One region of the Tsukamurella soli genome, then DNA from elsewhere that is predicted to be linked to it. Evidence: predicted binding sites of a transcription regulator. Region 1 holds the regulator's gene; the other holds the start of a gene.
The links. Region 1 encodes LexA, which represses DNA repair genes until DNA is damaged. Its sites were predicted from a motif close to CGAACANNTGTTCG; they were not measured.

Region 1 (9,403 bases):
ACCCCGTGCGACGACGAACGCCCCGTCCCGTTCGACCGCACCCATGTCTGCGAAACCGTGCCACAACGCTGAGGAAGTCATGGGAGATAAACTAGAGCAAGTGAGACCGGACCCGACCAGCGCGCCCCCCGCCGCGCAGACCGTAACACCCACGAAACGGGAGCTGTTGCGCGAGCTGGGCACCCGCGAAGCGCCGGCGGTCACGATCCGCGATCACGCCCGGCTGTCCGCCCGGCTCAGGCGCGCCGATGCCAAGCAACTCCCCCGGCTCGCCGACGAGATCCGCAGCGCGCAGGCCCGCCTCGCGGCGCGGGCCGCGGCGATCCCGACGATCGACTACCCGGAGGAGCTGCCGGTCAGCGCCCGGCGGGATGAGATCAAGAAGGCGATCGCGGAGAACCAGGTGGTGATCCTGGCGGGTGAGACGGGGTCCGGCAAGACGACGCAGCTGCCCAAGATCTGCCTCGAGCTCGGCCGCGGTGTGCGCGGCATGATCGGCCATACGCAGCCTCGCCGTCTCGCAGCGCGCAGCGTCGCAGAGCGGATCGCCGAGGAGACGCGGACGGAGCTGGGCGACACCGTCGGCTACGCGGTCCGGTTCACCGACCGGGTGGGGCCCACCACCGCGGTGAAGCTGATGACGGACGGCATCCTCCTGCGTGAGCTCACCCGCGATCGGCTGCTGCGCGACTACGACACCCTGATCATCGACGAGGCGCACGAACGCAGCCTCAACATCGATTTCATTCTGGGTTATCTGCGGCAGATCCTGCCGCGCCGGCCCGACCTCAAGGTGATCGTGACCTCGGCGACGATCGAACCCGAGCGCTTCGCCGTGCACTTCGCCGCGCCGGACGGGACACCCGCCCCCGTGATCGAGGTGAGTGGCCGGACGTACCCCGTCGAGGTCCGGTACCGGCCGCTCGACGAGTACGCGGGTCCCGGTGACGACGATGACACGGCTCGCGAGCCGCGCGACCAGGTGACCGCGATCTGCGACGCGGTGGACGAGCTGGCTCGGGAGGCCCCCGGCGATGTGCTGGTGTTCCTGTCCGGCGAGCGCGAGATCCGCGACACCGCCGACGCGCTGTCCGCCCGCCTGCGGCCCGACGTGGAGATCCTCCCCCTGTATGCCCGTCTCTCCGCCGCTGAGCAGCACCGCGTGTTCACGCCGCACGCGGGGCGCCGGATCGTGCTGTCCACCAACGTCGCCGAGACCTCGTTGACGGTGCCGGGCATCAAATATGTGGTCGATCCCGGGACGGCGCGCATCTCCCGGTACTCCGTACGGACCAAGGTGCAGCGCCTGCCGATCGAGCCGATCTCGCAGGCGTCGGCGCGGCAGCGCTCCGGCCGTTGCGGGCGCACCTCAGACGGCATCGCGATCCGGCTCTACGCCGAGGACGACTTCGAGGCACGTCCCGCGTTCACCGACCCGGAGATCCTGCGCACCAATCTGGCGTCGGTGATCCTGTCGATGACGTCGCTCGGCCTGGGCGACGTAGCGGCGTTCCCGTTCGTGCAGCCGCCCGACCCACGGGCGGTGCGTGACGGTGTCGCGCTGCTCGAGGAGCTCGGGGCCCTCGCAGACGCCGACGCCGCGCACCGTTCGCTGACCCCCATCGGGCGCCAGCTGGCCGACCTGCCCGTGGACCCGCGGCTCGCGCGCATGCTGGTCGCCGCCCGCGAGGCAGGGTGCCTGCCGGAGGTGCTGGTCATCGTCGCCGGGCTGTCGATCCAGGACGTGCGAGAGCGGCCCAGCGAGTATCGCCAGGCCGCCGACGAGAAGCACGCCCGGTTCGCGGACCCCGCATCGGACTTCCTCGCGTACGTGAATCTGTGGCGCTACCTCCGCGAGCGTCGGAACGAGCTCAGCTCCAGCGCGTTCCGACGCACGTGCCAGCGGGAGTTCCTGCATTACGTGCGCATCCGGGAGTGGCAGGACCTGCAGGGACAGCTGCGCCAGATCTGCCGGGATCTCGGGTGGACGGTGCCGGAGCTGCCCGAGCCCGATGCCGGCGCCCGCCTGGACGACATCCATCAGGCGCTGCTCGCCGGGCTGCTGTCGCACATCGGTCTGCGCGAGGGCGAGTCCCGCGAGTTCCTCGGGGCGCGGGGCGCGAAGTTCCTGGTGTTCCCCGGTTCGGCGCTGTATCGCAAGCCGCCGCGATTCGTGATGGCGGCCGAGCTGGTGGAGACGTCGCGGCTGTTCGCGCGGACGGTGGGACGCATCGAGCCGGAGTGGGCCGAGAAGATCGCGGGCCCGCTCGCGAAGCACCACTACTCGCAGCCGCACTGGTCGACCAAGCGGGAGGCGGTCCTCGCGCAGGAGCGCGTCACGCTGTACGGCGTCCCACTGATCGCCGATCGAACGGTGAACTACGGGTCGATCGACCCCGTGCTCTCGCGCGACCTGTTCCTGCGGCACGCATTGGTCCAGGGCGAATGGCGCACGCGCCACGCGTTCTTCGCACGCAACCGGGCGCTGCTCGAGGACGCCGAGTACCTCGAGGACAAGGCGCGGCGGCGCGACATCGTGGTCGACGAGGACGCGCTGTACGACTTCTACGAGCGGCGCGTGCCCGACGACATCGTGTCGGCGGCGCACTTCGACCGCTGGTGGAAGAAGGCGGGCCGCGCGGACCCGGCGCTGCTGGACTTCACCGAGGAGACCGTCCTCACCGACAACGCCGACGACGTGACCGCGGAGGCGTACCCGACGGCGTGGTTGCAGGGGCGCATCGAGGTCCCGCTGAAGTACCGGTTCGAGCCGGGGGCCGCGGACGACGGGGTCACCGCCGAGATCCCGGTCCGCGACCTCGCGTCGGTGCGGGCGGACGGGTTCGACTGGCTGGTACCCGCGATGCGCGACGAGCTCGCCACCGGACTGATCAAGACGCTGCCCAAGCAACTGCGGCGCGAGGTGGTACCGGCGCCCGACTTCGCTGCCGCCGCGATGGCACGACTCGCGGCGCGCAGCGAGCCGCTGGCCGACGGTCTCGCGCGCGAGCTGACACAGCTGTCCGGGACAGTGATTCGGCCGGGGGACTTCCGGCCCGCCGAGCTCCCCGAGCACCTGCGGGTCACGTTCCGGGTGGTGGACGAGAGGGGCAAGGTCCTCGCCGAGGGCAAGGACCTCGACGCACTCAAGCGCAGGCTGGGCCGGGAGGTCCAGAAGGATCTGTCACGGCGGACGTCGAGATTCGAACGGCCACCCGCCACCACGTGGACCGCCGAGACCCTCGGCGACGTCCCGCGCCGGGTGGAGACACAGGTCGACGGGCGGACGGTCGAGGGGTTCGGCGCGCTGTACGCCACCGCCGACGGTGCCGGCGTGCGCATCGTGGCCACCGAGGCCGCGCAGCGCGCGTCGACCGCTGCCGGGCTGGACCGGCTGCTCGAGGTCGCTCTGCCCGCCGCCCCGAAATCGGCACTCCGCACACTCGGGCCCAAGCAGCGGATCGCCCTGTCGCAGGGCCCGTACCGGACGCCCGAGGAGCTCCTCGCCGACTGCCGCCGACGCGCGATCACCGACCTACGTGCCACCGCGCCACTCGCGTGGACGCCCGCCGAGTTCACCGAGCTCGCCGCGACCGTCCGCGCGCGACTAGGCGAGACGCAGCTCGAGTACCTCACGTGCGCGGCTGACGCGATCGCCGCGGCCACCGACGCGCGGGGCCGCATCGCCTCGATCAAGAACGGCGCACCCGCCCGCGACGCTGCCGACGATGTCGCCGAACAGCTCGACAGCCTGCTACTGCCGGGGTTCGTCGCCGCCACCGCGGGGACACACCTGCGGCGGATGCCGAGGTACGCACGCGGGGCCGACCTGCGCCTCGCCGCACTCCCGGGGTCGCTCGATCGCGACGACCGCGGCCTCGTCGTACTCGACCGGATCTACGCAGCGCTCGGGGCCCGCCTCGACGCCCTACCCGAGAGCCGCCGCGACGCCCTGCACGAGCACGTGCACTGGCTGATCGAGGAGCTGCGCATCAGCCTGTTCGCCCAGTCGCTCGGCACCGCCGGATCGGTGTCGGAGAAACGCATCCTGGCGGTGATCGCCGAGGCCGCCTGAGTGTGGCCCCGCACCGCCTCGAACTGCCCCTCGTCAGGCTCGGGTGGCGCGGTTCGCGCGATCGCGCTGAAGCGCCTGGATAGCCGCCTCGAAGTCCTCGATCGTGGTGAAGTCCTGGTAGACCGACGCGAACCGCAGATACGCGACCTCGTCGAGGTCCCGCAGCGGACCGAGAATCGCGAGCCCCACCTCGTGGGACGGGACCTCCGCTGCGCCGCTCGACCGCACCGCGTCCTCCACCTGCTGCGCGAGGCGCTGCAACGCCGCCTCCGAGACGTCGCGTCCCTGGCACGCACGGCGTACGCCCTTCATCACCTTCTCGCGGCTGAACGGCTCGGTGACGCCGTTACGTTTCACCACTGCCAGGACCGCGCTCTCGACCGTCGTGAACCGGCGCCCGCAGTTCGCACACGAACGGCGGCGGCGGATCCCCTGACCGTCGTCGAACACGCGGGAATCGACCACACGGGTGTCCTCGTTCCTGCAAAACGGACAATGCATGCGCTCACCCTCACCGTCGGCCTCGGGCCGCCGCCGGTGCGGCACCACGGCGGTGGCACGGCGCGGGCCGAGTGTCGGGCTCGAGGATACTCGCCCCGGAAACGGTAGGACCGTCGAGCAATCCGCGTGCGCGGTACCGACGACGAGCTGTAGACGACGCTCCCCGACCGGGCGCACGCCTGCCGCGACCCGGCCTCCGAACCATCCCATGCCTCGTGCCTCCGTCATCTCTGTTCTCCCGTCTGCTCGGATCGGACCTAGTACCGCGGGACGACGAGCGTCTGGCCGGCGATGACGTGACCGTCGGCGATACCGTTGATCTCGGCGATCTCCTGCGCGACGGCCGACGCCGGGTGCCCGCCGGCCACAGCGCGGGCGACGTCGGGGAGCGTCTCGCCCGCGCGCACCGTCACGAGCGACGTCTGGTCACGGATCGCGGGGTCCGCTGCGGCGACCTGCCCCCGCGCCACCGTCTCGCCCGCACCGGCCAGGCCCGCGAGACCCACCAGTCCGAGCGCGAGCAGCAGTGCCGCAACGCCGACCGTCACGCACACCCGCACCGAAGGCTGCCCGCGGCGCGCACATCCGCCCGCCCGCGATACCCGCCGCCGCTGCCGTGCGCGCCGCTCAGCCGAGCGTGCCAGCCGTTCGACTCGAACTCCGCGCTCGGCTCGCCAACCCGCGATCGCGGCATCCCGATCGCACCGGTCAGGCGTTCGACCTGTCTCGACGGACAGCTGTTTCGCACCGGTGGACGAAGACACGGTGCCGACAGCTTCCCCACGACGGGACTGCTCTGCCCGCGCTTGCGCCAGGCGCGGGGACATCGCCCGGCTCCGTGCGGGGGCACGGCGCGGATCCCTCAGCGGAAGATCATTGATGTGCTCCTGAACTGCAGCGATGCCGGTGCGATCGATGGTGGTGGTCATGCTCGTCCTCCTGCCGGATGGGTGGTTCCTTGCGGTCATGCAGTCGTTCTACCCGCACCCACCGACAAGTTTCGGTGGACCGCTCGACCGCTACCGCGAACCCGGATGCGATCTCGCCCCGATGTTCGAAGGAATGTCTGTTCGATATCTACCACAGGTCGAGGGTTTCCGGAAGACACGCGCGGAAATTTCTCGAACAGATGTTTGTCACGGTCCGGATGTTCGGCTACAGTGAGATCGACAGCACAGGGGTGTGAGACCGCGAGAAGGTGGCCCTCAAGCCCAGGACATGCGACCCAAGAGGAGGGGAATCCCATGCAGGACGGGGAGGACGACGTGAGCGAGATCGAGACCCCGAAGCAGCGGTATCGAGGCGGCCGCCGCGCGGTCGACGCCGACGGACCGGTGTCCGAGGACCACCTGACCCGCCGGCAGAAGCAGGTGCTCACCGTGATCCGCAAGTCGGTCCGCGAGCGCGGCTACCCGCCGAGCATCCGCGAGATCGGTGATGCCGTCGGTCTCACGTCGACGTCGTCCGTCGCGCACCAGCTGCGCACGCTCGAGCGGCTCGGCTTCCTGCAGCGCGATGCCAACCGTCCGCGGGCGGTGAACGTCCACGGCGCCGAGGAACGCACCGCCAAGGTGATCCAGAAGGTGATGGAGGACGACACCCGGATGCCGGAGCCGGCATTCGTGCCCGTGCTCGGCCGGATCGCCGCGGGGGGGCCCATTCTCGCCGAAGAGGCGGTCGAGGAGATCTTCCCGTTGCCGCGCGAGCTCGTCGGCGAGGGGTCGCTGTTCCTGCTCAGGGTGGTCGGCGAGTCGATGGTCGACGCCGCGATCTGCGACGGCGACTGGGTCGTCGTACGCCAGCAGTCGGTGGCGGACAACGGCGACATCGTGGCCGCCATGCTCGACGGCGAGGCCACGGTGAAGACCTTCCGGCGCACGGGGCGGGACGTGTGGCTGATGCCGCACAACCCGGCGTTCGATCCGATCCACGGCAACGATGCGGTGATCCTCGGCAAGATCGTGGCGGTCATGCGCCGGATCTGACCGGGCCTTGTCCGGTGGCCCGTAGCGCGGCGCGTCGGATCACCCGCCGTGCGCCGTGGCCGCCCACCCCCGAGGTGACCACGCACGCCGCGGCGCCGAGCACAAGCCCGACGACGGCGCCGAGGCTGGGGCGGGTACCGAACATGGCGTACGTCATGAGCGCGGTCACCGACGGAATCACCGCGAAGACCGACGCCGCCGCGACCGCTCCCGCCTGGGCGATCGCGCGGACGTAGAGGGTGGTCGCGACCAGCGAGCTGAGCACGACCATCGCGGCGAGGACCTCGACGGCGCGGACAGGGTGCGGCACCGCCAGGCCGGTCGCGATCGCAGCAATCCCGGCCGGTAGCGCGGAGGACATGAGGCCGACAGCGTTGAGGGTGATCGGGTCCGCCCCACGGCAGAACCGCTGCTGGTAGAGGCCGCCGGAGACCAGGCCGGCGAGCCCGAGCAGCGTGAAGCCGATACCGGCGCCGGCATGAGTGAGGTGGCCGACCGCCGACCAGCAGGCCGCCACGACGGCGGCGAGACCGAGGGCAGCTGCGACCACCTTACGGCCGGTCAGCTTCTCCGCCAACGTGATCCGCGCAGCGAGGGTGGTGACTACCGGGTTCACGGCGATCACGAGCGCCGCGACGGCCGGGGGGACTCCCGCGGTGAGTCCGAGGTACAGCCCCATGAACTGGCCGGCCTGGCCCAGCAGGCCGGCGACCACGGCATGCCGGAGCGCCGCTCCGCACGGCCACCGCCGCCCCGTCGCCCGCACCACGACGGCCATCGCGATGCCGGACAGGCCGAATCGTAGGAACACCAGCAGCATCGGGCTCATCGCGGCGACCCCTAATGCGCCGAGCGGGTAGCCGAATGCCCACAGCAGGATGAGCGGGACTGCGACGACAGGTGAAAGTCTCATGCCCCGATCGTGTCGCCCGATCCCGCTGTCGTCCAACGACGATCTGCGATCACGATCAATCGCGGATATCAATCGATCGAATCGGTACATCGGTCGCTCCGATGGGTGATACTGGTGGCTGTGAGCGATCCCGTGCTCGATATCCTCCCCCTGCGCAGCGTCGTGGCTGTGGCCCGCTGCGGCGGCGTGCACCGCGCCGCGGCGACTCTGCACCTGACCCAGTCCACGGTGAGCGCGCACCTGCGCCGGATCGAGAAGGAGACCGGAGCGGCGGTCGTGGCCAAGGCGGGGCGCGGTATCCGGTTCACCGAGCACGGCGAGCGCCTGCTCGCCGCTGCGGAGCGGATCCTGGCCGCACACGACGAGGCCGTGAGCACGCTTGTTGCACCGTCACGCAAGACGCTCGTCGTGGCCACCATCGAGCACGGTGCCGACCACCTGATCCCAGTGCTCAGCAACCTGCTCAGCGAACTGCCCGGCGGCTACAGCGCGCAGTTCCGCCTGGACCGCAGCGCGTACGTCGCCGACGCGATCGGCGCGGGGGCGGCGGACGTGGCGGTGTTCCTCGCACCCGCCGGGCATCCGGATGCGGTGGGGACGCTACCGCTGTGCTGGTACGCCGCAAAGGATTTCGTCGCCGGTGCCGGCCCGTTGCCCATCATCGTCTTCGACGCGCCGTGCGTGCTCCGCGCGCCCGCCACGGGCGCGGCGCACGCTCTGCCCGGCGGTGCCACTGTGGTCGCCGAGGCGGCCAACCTCGCAGGACTGTACGCGGCCACACGGTCGGGCCTAGGCGTGACGCTGCTGCCCGAGATCGACGCCGTCGACGGGATACGCCCCATGGACGGACTTCCGGCACCCGCACCACTGGCGCTGGCCGTGTCGTTCTCGGAGCGGGTGCCCGAGCGGGTCCGGCGCGCCGTCCGCCGGGACGTGGCAGCCCTCGCCGAGCCCTGACGCCGGCACCTCTACCCACGGCGCAGCTTCGTCAGACGGCGAACGGCTCCAGCGCACCGGCTACAGCACTGGGGACCCGCGCGGTGACTCGCGTGCCGTCGGGCTCGTGCTCGGTGGACACCACGGCCCCCGCGGCGTGCAGCCGCGCGAGTACGTCGCCGCGGTCGTAGGGCACGCGGATCACCACGTCCACGTCGTCGGCGGTCAGCAACTCGGTCATGCGCGCACGCAGCGCGTCGATGCCGTCACCCGTCTGGGCCGAGACGAACACCGCGTCGGGCAGAGCGTGCCGCAGCTGGGTGAGCACTGTCGGGTCGGCGGCATCGATCTTGTTGATCACGAGCAGCTCGCGAGGCAGGGCGTGGTCCTGCTCACCGGCGACGTCGCGGAGCACCTCGCGGACCGCGGCGATCTGCTGCTCGGGCATCGGGTCGGAGCCGTCCACCACATGCAGCAGCAGGTCGGCGTCCACGACCTCCTCGAGCGTCGACCGGAACGCCTCGACCAGCTGCGTGGGCAGGTGCCGCACGAAGCCGACGGTGTCGGTGAACACCACGTCGCGGCCGTCGTCGAGGCGCGCCTGGCGGGTGGTGGGGTCGAGGGTCGCGAACAGCGCGTTCTGGACCAGCACCCCGGCGTCCGTGAGCGCGTTGAGCAGGCTCGACTTGCCGGCGTTGGTGTATCCGGCGATGGCGACGGCGGGCACCCGGTTGCGGCGCCGCTGGCCGCGCTTGGTCTCGCGCGCCTGCTTCATGCCGCGGATCTCCTTGCGCAGCTTGGCCATCCGCTCACGGATCCGGCGTCGGTCGGTCTCGATCTTGGTCTCGCCGGGCCCGCGCAGGCCCACGCCGCCGTTGCTGCCAGCGCGGCCGCCGGCCTGCCGCGACAGCGCCTCGCCCCAACCACGCAGCCGGGGCAGCATGTACTCCATCTGCGCCAGGGTGACCTGCGCCTTACCCTCCCGCGACGTGG
Region 2 (9,403 bases), on a different contig from region 1:
CTACCGGCTCGGCAGGTACCGCATCGCCACCGCGCCCGAGTCGAACTCCCGCCGGTCTACCAGTGTCAGGTCGACGGATCGCGAGAGTCCTGCGAACAGCGTCGGTCCGTGGCCCGCGAGCCGGGGATGGACGATGAACTCGTACTCGTCGATCAAGTCCAGCTCCGCCAAGGCCAGTGGGAGGCGGACGCCGCCCACGTACAGCCCGCTGCCTGGTCCGTCGTCTGGTTGTCGCTTGAGTCGCCGAACGGCATCGGCCAGGTCTCCGCGCACCAGTTCCGCGTTCCAGTCGACCTGCGGCAAGGTGCTCGACACGACGTACTTCTTGGCCGCGTCGATCGTTCGGGCGAAGGGCTCCATCCAGTCCGGTCGAGTTCCGACGGGCGTCGGGGGCCGCCACGCCGACTCCATCATCTGGTAGGTCACCCGGCCGAGGAGAAGAGCGTCGACCTGTTGGAGGATCTCGGTCGCATGATGATGCAGGTCTTCATCCGCCGGGATGGCCCGGTGATCGCAGCATCCGTCCACCGTGATGTTGATGGAGTACCGCAGGGGCCGCACGGCGCAAGGATATCGCCGATGCGCCGCTATCCACCGGCGATGGACCGGACCGGCAGCCGGCCGATGCTGATCAGAAGGGCGGCGGTCCGTCGGCTTCGTGGGGTGGCTTCGTGGAGGGCGGCTGGGGTTGCGGTGGTGGGGGTGGCGAGTCTTGGCCGTTCTGCTCGGCAGCTTCGCATTGCCACACCCAGCGGACGTGGTCCCACTCGTAGTCGTCGAGCGCGTTGGTGTACTCGGCGATGTCGCGGTTGTGGATGCGCTTCTGCTCCTCGTACTCGGCGAGGCGACGCTGTTCCTCGGCCTGCTCCTGTGCTTCGTGCAGGAGGCGGGCGTCCTCGTTGGCCCGATGCCGTCGCCGGCGGATGCGTTCGGCGCGTTGGCTGCGGGGTTTCGACGCCGGGGGCTGTCCGTCGGCGGGGGCGGGGGCGGTCCAGGCGAGGTCGACACCGGTAAACAGGTCCGGGAACATCTCCCGCATGGCGGCGCCGGTGTCGCTGCTGAACACCCTCCCGGTGGGGTCGGTCCAGTCGATCACTCCGGGACAGCCGGGACGGGCGGTGCACGCCCAGTCCCCGAACGTCTTCAGGGCGTGGTGGAACTTGCAGAGCGGCTGTAGGTTCGACGCACTGGTAGGGCCGCCGCCCACCGGGTTCCGGTGGTCGTACGCGATCCGGTGATCCAACTCGCACCCCGCCGCGGGACGGGTGCAGCCGGGAAAGGTGCACGCGGGAAACACGATCCGCACCAACCGCGCCAACGACACCGACGGCCGGTACCCGGCGGACACGGCACCGGATGCCGAAGAGTCGTTCACCGCACCGTGTTTCGTGGCACCGGAGTCCGACTCGACCCATTCCGGTTCGGTCGGAACAAGCTGGGTCGGAACAAGCTGGGTCGGAACAAGCTGGGTCGGAACAAGCTGGGTCGGAACAAGCTGGGTCGGAACAGGCTGGGTCGGAACAGGCTGGGTCGGAACAGGCTGGGTCGGAACAGGCGCGGGATGCTCGGGGCTCTGGACGTCTGTCACCCCATCGTTTGTCACCGTGCTGCCAGCGGCCACCGCCTCGTCGGCCGCCGACGCCTCCGACGCAGCAGGCCCGGCGGGTCCGACGGCTGCGGCGGGTGCCGACGCGCCGGTGTCGTCGGGTGTGGTGGTCCCGTCGGGCACGGTGACCGGCCGCAGGCGCGCATCCGGGCGGGCGGCGAGATCCCGCACATGCCCGGCGGAGATCACCCCGTGCCCCGCCAGATACCCGGGCCGCTGGTCCGTACCGGCCAGGGTCGCAGCGTTGGCGACGACCAGGATCTCCACGATCGTGTCCAACCCGGCCCCGCCACCCCGACGCCGCTCCCGCAACGTGCAGCCGGCGAGCGGGCAGCGGCAGCCCAGGGTGGCGTAGCCCTCCATCACCGCCATCAGCGCGTCCGCCCACAACTGATCCCGAGTCCGCGGATCCTCCGAGCAGACGGTGCCGGCGAGCTTCTCCAACCGTCCGTGCACCTCCCGCGCCTCACTCGCCGTCAGATGCGCGTTCACCCACGCCATACCGTCCAGGTCGGGGGTGAACTCCACCCGCCGGTCCTGCTTCGCCGTCTCGTTCTGCTGCTCCACCCCATCCGGATCGATGTGATGCACCAGCCGGTCACACAGGTCGATCAATTGCCCCTTGGAGAAGATCCGCTCCGGTTCCGCCTCCAACTCGCCCGCGAGCAGCGCATCGAACCGGGCCGCCTGCTCCGTGTCGAGGATCCGGGCACGGTGCAGGATCAGCTCCACCCGGTAGTACGGGATCACCGCCAACCCGGCCAGAGCGAACACTCGCGGCAGGCGTTCGACGAGGGCGACGGCGGTGTCGATCTGCGCCCGCGCTGCGAACGTGGACACCCGCAGCCGGACCGCGATCGCCGCATACATGTCGGCCTCGCGAACAGCCAGTCCCTGCCGTTTCCGCGCTGCCTCCGCCGCCGTGCCCTGCGGCGCGGCCAGGATCTGCTGTTCGATCCGCCCGTACATCTCCTGATACAGCACATACACCGCCACGATCCGGTGCGCCCACCCCGCCGCCTCACCGACCACCCGCGCCCGCAACACATCCCCGGCACCCGTCACATCCCCCGCGGGGGCCAGCGCGGGCACCAGGTGCGGTGCGAGGTGTTCGATCGATATCATGCGACCCACATTACAGTTCGATCAACGCGTTAGTCTGAGAACTATATGAGAATGCATGTTCGATTATCGATGGGTTCGAGGTGTGTGCTGTGCGAGCGCCGGGCCGGCGTCTCGGACCGGTGTCAGGCGTGCGCGGGCGCCGCGACCGGCGGCCCCACGTACCGGGCCGACGGCCGGATGATCTTGCCGTCGCGGGCCTGTTCGAGGATGTTCGCCGTCCAACCGACGGTGCGCGCGACGCAGAACGTCGGCGTGAACATCTCCGGCGCGAGGCCGACGAGGCTCATCACGACCCCCGCGTAGTACTCGACGTTCGCGTACAGGCGGTGGTCGGGTTTGAGCTCCGCGATCGCCGACTCGATCTCCTCCTCGACGGCGCCCGCCCGCGTGACAAGATCCGCCGCTTCCGTTCCCGGCGCCGAACGATATTGCTGTGCAACTGTCTTCAATAGTTCGGAACGGGGATCGTGCGTGCGGTACACGGCGTGCCCGAATCCCATCACCTTCTCGCCCGCCGCGATCTTCGCCCGCACCCACGCACGCGTGTTCGCGGGATCGCCGATCTCGTCGAGCGCCGCCAGGGCACGGCTCGGTGCGCCGCCGTGCAGCGGCCCGAGGAAGGCGCCGACCGCGCCGAGTAGGCACGACGCCATGTCCGACCCCGTCGACGCCACGACTCGGCCGGCGAACGTGGACGCGTTGAAGCCGTGGTCGACGGTGGCGATCAGGTACGTCTGCAGCGCGGCGACATCGTCGGGAGCGGCGGTGCCCGTGCTCATCCGCAGATAGTCGGCGGCGTGCCCGGCCGCCGGATCGGGCGCGAGAACGGGTAACCCCTGCGAGACCCGGTGTGCCGCAGCGAGGATCGTCGGCGCCGCGGCGGCGTACCGCAGTGCGGCCGCACGCCGTTCCTCTTCGTCCAGGTCGTACATGGGACGGTCGGCCAGGCCCATCGCTGCGATCGCCAGCCGCAGCACGTGCAGCGGGTCGATCGATGGGCCGGCGTGCGAACGCACCAGGTCGACGACCGTCCCCGGCACCTCCCGCAGCACGCCGACCCGCCGGGCGAACGCCTCCTCGCCATCGGGCCCGGGCAGTTCCCCGAACAGCATGAGGTGCCACACCGCCTCGAACGACGCGGTCTTCGCCAGCGTCACGGCGTCGTATCGTCGGTAGTGGTAAAACCCCTCAGCCCCGCGCACGTCGCCGAGCGCGGTGTCGGCGACGACGACGTTCTTCAGTCCTCGTGGGACGGTGATCTGTTCGGTCATGCCTCGACTATGGCGCTGTTGATCAACACCGGTCAATCTTGATTGAATCAACATCGTGGATCAGTGGATCACCACGTCGGAGGCGGCGCGCCGCCTCGGCGTCAAGCGCGGCACCCTGTACTCCTACGTCAGCCGGGGCGTGCTCACCTCGGTCCGACGGCCGGGGCAACAGGAGTCGCTGTTCGACCGCACCCAGGTCGACTCGCTCGCGGCGGTCAAGCACGACGGCCGGCGCGCGGGAGAGCGGCTGCTGCGGTTCCGTTCGGTGGCCACCCGGGTCTCGGCAGTCCGGGACGACCGTCTCTATCTGCGTGGGCGCGATATCGAGACCGTCTGCGCAACGATGTCGTTCGGCGAGGCGGCGCGACTCACGCTGCAGTACGACGGTGCCGTGCCGCCCGCGCCGGCGCTCGACGCCGCCCGCATCCGCACCGTGCCGCTCGAGCGACGGATCCCGCTCGCCGTCGCCGAGATCGCCGCCCGCGACCCGTGCCGCGGCGAACGCGCCGAGGTCGAGGCTCGGGTGCTCGCGCTGCTGCCGGCGCTCGCCACGGTCGTACCCGAGGTCCCGCTCGCGCACCCATGGGTCGACCTGCTCGCCACCTGCCTGATCGACAACGGGCTCGCGGCCTCGACCACCGCCGCCCGGGTCGCCGCGAGCGCCCGCGCGGGCGTGTACGACGCGCTGCTGTCCGGGCTCGGGGCGATGGCCGGTCACCTGCACGGCGGGGCGCCCGTGCGCGCCGCGCGGCTGCTCGGCGCGGTTGCGGCGTCTCACGGTGGGGGTGCCGCCGTCGACGCGGCGATCGCGGAGGCGGTATCGGTGGGTGGGCGACTGCACGGCTTCGGCCACCTGATCTACACCGGCGATGATCCGCGCGCCACCGTGGTGCTGGACCGCATCCGCGCCGACGACCCCGGCAGTCCTGCGTTGGAAGCGGTTGCCGCGCTGGTAGATCGAGTGCACCAACCGGTCAACGTCGACCTCGCCGGCGCCGTCGTGGCCGTGGCGCTGGGTTTGCCCGCGCACGCCACCGAGGTCGTGTTCCAGTACGCGCGGATCGTCGGCATGGCCGCGCACGTGGTGGAGGAGTACGACGAGACGCCACTGCGGTGGCGCGCCCGAGGCGAGGGCTGATCGGCGCGGCTGAGGGGGGACCGATGAGGCGCTGGTCCGTCGGTTCCGGTCGGCTGGGCGGTGACCGACGATACGCTGTGCGCGTGACGGAAGTGGCGGTGGTGACGGGGACCTCGTCGGGGATGGGCCTGCACGCGGCGGTGGAGCTGGCGCGCCGCGGCATGACGGTGGTGGCGACGGTGCGTGAGCCCGGTCGCGCCGATCGTCTACTGGCGGAGGCCGAGCGTGCCGGCGTCGCCGTCGACGTCCGGGCACTGGAGGTCACCGACCGCGAGGCGGGCACGGCCCTCGTCGCCGGAGTGCTCGCCGACCACGGCCACATCGACGTGCTGGTCAACAACGCCGGCCGGGGCGCGGTCGGCACCGCCGAGCAGCTCACCATGGCGGAGATCGAGGCGCAGATGGAGCTGAACTACCTTGCGCCCGTGCATCTCACGAAGGCCGTGCTGCCCGCCATGCGCGCGGCCGGGCGGGGTCGGGTGCTCACGGTGACCAGCGTCGGCGGCGCCGTGGGGCAGCCGTTCGCCGACGCGTACTGCGGCGCCAAGTTCGCCGTCGAGGGCTTCATGCAGTCGCTGGCGCCCGTCGCGGAGCGGTTCGGCGTGTGGGTCAGCGTGATCGAGCCGGCGGCCGTCGCCAGCGAGTTCACCACGAACGCCGCCCGGCCGGAGGTGGTCGACGGCGACCCGTACACCCCCTACCTCGTCGGCTACCTGTCCCGCACCGCGGGGGCGTTCGCCGCGGCCCAGCCGGCCTCCCGCGCCGGGGCCGCGATCGCCGACGCCGCGACCTCCGCGGAGTACCGGTTCCGCTGGCAGACGTCGGATGTGGCCCGGCAGTTCGTCTCCGCGTCGTTGGCCGATGTCGACGGTGCCCGAGTGCTCGGCTTCACCCGCTCCTGGATCGACAGCCCGGCATCCGCGGAAGCGGCGGCCCCGGGCCGCCCGGAAGAGCCGGCCCCGGGCGGCGCCGGGTGAGGGTGGGACGTGTCGCCGAGTTCGGCTCGATCCTGCTCGGCTCGCGCTCCGATTCGCCGACCCGCAGGCGGCTGCGGGTGCAGATCCTCATCACCGCCGGGGTCCTGATCGCCAACGCGGTCGGGGTGGGTGCGGTGGTGCTGCTGGGCACCGTCGGGATCCCGAACCCGTCGGTCTTCACACGCAACCTGCTGGTGGTCGACTTCGTATACGTCCCGATCTACATCACGCTGGCCTTCCTCGTCGGCGTGCTGTGGGGGACGATGGTCGTGGTCCGGATGCTGCGCTGGGCCGCAGACGACCGGCCGACGATCACCGCCCGCGACGCGCGGTCGGTCTTCCGTGCGCCGCGGGTGCTCACGTTCCTGGAGGCGGTGCTGTGGGTGGGCGGCGCCGGGCTGTTCATGCTGCTCTACGGGCTGCGCGACCCCGACCTGATCCTCAAGGTCGCCCTCGTATCGCTGTTCAGCGCCGCGGTCGTGTGTGCTGTGTCCTACCTGGTCACCGAGTTCGCCCTGCGCCCGTACGCCGCCCTGGCGCTGGCCGAGTTCCCGACGATGCGGCGCCGCGGGCTGGGGATTCGTGCGATGGTGACGTGGATGCTCGGTTCCGGGGTACCCCTGGCCGGCATGGTCCTGGTCACCGTGTTCGGCGCCGCGAACCCCGAGACCAGCAAGTGGAACCTCGCGATCTCGGTCTCGATCCTGGGCGCCACGGCGCTCTTCACCGGCCTCCTGCTGACCTACATGGGAACCGACCGGGTGGGTGCGCCGCTGCGGTCGGTGATCAACGGGATGGCGCAGGTCCGCACCGGCGAGCGTGGATCCGCCCTCGCCGTGTACGACGGTACCGAACTGGGCGAGTTGCAGGCGGGGTTCAATGCGATGGTCGAGGGTCTGGCCGAGCGCGAACGCCTGCGCGATCTGTTCGGGCGCCATGTGGGGCCGGGCGTGGTGCAGGAGGCGCTCCAGCGCGGCGTCCAGCTGGGCGGCGAGACCCGCACGGCCGGCGTGCTGTTCGTGGACGTCGTCGGGTCGACCGCGCTCGCGATGCGGCTCGCGCCCGAGGACGTGGTCGCCCTGCTCAACAGGTTCTTCGCGGTCGTGGTGGGTGCCGTGAACCGCAACGGCGGACTGATCAACAAGTTCGAGGGTGACGCCGCACTGGCGATCTTCGGTGCGCCGACCGCGCTGGACGACCCGGCCGGCGCGGCGCTCACGGCCGCCGCGGAGATCGCCCGCGAACTCGGACGGGCGGAGATCGGTCTACAGGCCGGGGTGGGCGTGTCCTACGGCGAGGTCGTCGCCGGCAACGTCGGCGCCGAGGACCGATACGAGTACACGGTGATCGGGGACCCGGTCAACGAGGCGGCGCGGCTGACGGAGCTGGCCAAGCGCGACACCTCCCTGCCGCTGGCCTCGGCCCGGGCCGTCGCCGCGGCGTGGCCCGGAGTGGCGAAACAGTGGCGGGCAGCCGACACCGTCGTCCTGCGCGGTCGGCACGAGCCGACGCAGCTGTATGAGCCGCTGCAGCGGAGCCGTGTCCTCGGTGGTCGTGGCTAGGCCCTGATCCAGATCGATTCGGCGGCGATGTCGCCCAGGTCCAGCAGCGCCGCGGGGGTGCTCGCCCCGTCACCGTCGTCGCCCACGCGGACGGCGACGGTGCCGAGGAAGCGGCGCAACTCGACCACCTGCACCCGCGCGTCCGGGGCGATGCCGACCTCCTCGAAGTACCGCAGCATCTCCGGGTCGGCGTCCGAGATGCGGGCGACGGTGCCGGACTCGCCCGCCTCCAGCTCGGTGAGCGGCCGCGCGTCCGGTGCGGCGATCGTGCCGTCGGCCTTGGGGATGGGGTCGCCGTGCGGATCGCGCTCGGGGAACCCGAGGCGCTCGTCGAGCCGCGAGAGGAACCGGTCGGACACGGCGTGCTCGAGCACCTCGGCCTCGTCGTGCACCTCGTCCCAGCCGTACCCGAGCTCGGACACCAGGAAGGTCTCGAGCAGACGGTGCCGGCGCACCATGGTGACCGCAGCGCTGCGACCGGCGTCGGTGAGCGTGACGGCACCGTACTTGGCGTGGTTCACCAGCCCCTGGTCGGCGAGCTTGCGGATCGCCTCGGAGGCGGTCGACGCCGACACCCCCAGGGACTCCGCGAGCGACTTGGTACTCACCTTGGCGGGGGACCATTCCTGCGCGGTCCAGATCCGCTTGAGGTAGTCCTGCGTCACTGCGGACAGCTCCGTCACGGGCGGCGGGGGTTTGCTCACGACACCAGCTTAGGTGGTCCTATAGGCTTGGCCGCGTGCTTCGCTGGCGAGGGCTAGACGACGTTCCCGCGGACTGGGGACGCTGCGTGGTGACGATCGGCGTATTCGACGGGGTACATCGTGGGCACGCCCAGTTGATCGAACGGGCGACCGACGAGGCCGCTGCGCGGGGGGTACCGAGCGTCCTGATGACGTTCGACCCGCATCCCGCGGAGGTGGTCCGGCCAGGCTCGCACCCGCCGCAGCTGACGACCCTCACCCGCCGGGCGGAGCTCGCCGAGGAACTGGGCATCGACGTCTTCTGCGTCATGCCGTTCACCCCGACGCTGGCCGCGCAGCCGGCCGAGGACTTCGTGCACTCGGCCCTGGTCGAGCGGCTGCACGTGGCGTTGGTCGTGGTGGGGGACAACTTCACGTTCGGTTACAAGGCCCTCGGTGACGTCGCGATGCTGCGGACTCTGGGCCGACGGTTCGGTTTCTCGGCCGATATGGTGCCGCTGCTCACCGAGCACACCGTCACCTACTCGTCCACTTACATCCGCTCGTGCGTCGACGCGGGCGACGTCGCGGCGGCGGCCGAGGCGCTGGGTCGGCCCCACCGGGTCGAGGGCGTCGTGGTGCGCGGCGACGGCCGCGGGCGTGAGCTCGGATTCCCGACGGCCAACGTCGCGCCGCCCATGTACGCCGCGATTCCCGCCGACGGTGTCTACGCCGCCCGGTTCACCGTCCTGGGAGTGGGACCGGTGGTGGGTCAGGTGACGCCGGGGGAGAGTTACCCGGCCGCGGTGTCGGTGGGCAGCAACCCCACGTTCTCCGGTCGCACCCGTACCGTCGAGGCCTTCGTCCTGGACACGTCCGCGGACCTGTACGGCCAGCACGTCGCCGTCGACTTCGTGGATCGGATCCGCGGGATGGAACGGTTCGCATCCGTCGACGACCTGATCACGGCCATGGACGGCGACGTGGAGCGGACGCGGCAGATCATCGACGGGGTCTGAGCCGGGTCGCAGGCGATTAGGG

Region 2: the regulator LexA is predicted to act here: its motif matches at 2,780-2,793, upstream of ABD908_RS11350 (HNH endonuclease signature motif containing protein).

The regions. Positions count from the first base shown of each region.
Region 1 covers NZ_BAABFR010000031.1:12,125-21,527, forward strand. Annotated here, with positions in the region: gene ABD908_RS11700 (aminotransferase family protein) at 1-81, opposite strand, end outside; gene hrpA (ATP-dependent RNA helicase HrpA) at 80-4,075, shown strand; gene nrdR (transcriptional regulator NrdR) at 4,109-4,576, opposite strand; gene ABD908_RS11715 (LysM peptidoglycan-binding domain-containing protein) at 4,834-5,124, opposite strand; gene lexA (transcriptional repressor LexA) at 5,821-6,561, shown strand; gene ABD908_RS11725 (DMT family transporter) at 6,545-7,474, opposite strand; gene ABD908_RS11730 (LysR family transcriptional regulator) at 7,595-8,431, shown strand; gene hflX (GTPase HflX) at 8,463-9,403, opposite strand, start outside.
Region 2 covers NZ_BAABFR010000029.1:45,131-54,533, reverse strand. Annotated here, with positions in the region: gene ABD908_RS11355 (dihydrofolate reductase family protein) at 1-561, opposite strand; gene ABD908_RS11350 (HNH endonuclease signature motif containing protein) at 632-2,731, opposite strand; gene ABD908_RS11345 (citrate/2-methylcitrate synthase) at 2,854-4,002, opposite strand; gene ABD908_RS11340 (citrate synthase) at 4,058-5,140, shown strand; gene ABD908_RS11335 (SDR family NAD(P)-dependent oxidoreductase) at 5,224-6,117, shown strand; gene ABD908_RS11330 (adenylate/guanylate cyclase domain-containing protein) at 6,120-7,679, shown strand; gene ABD908_RS11325 (metal-dependent transcriptional regulator) at 7,676-8,383, opposite strand; gene ABD908_RS11320 (bifunctional riboflavin kinase/FAD synthetase) at 8,419-9,381, shown strand.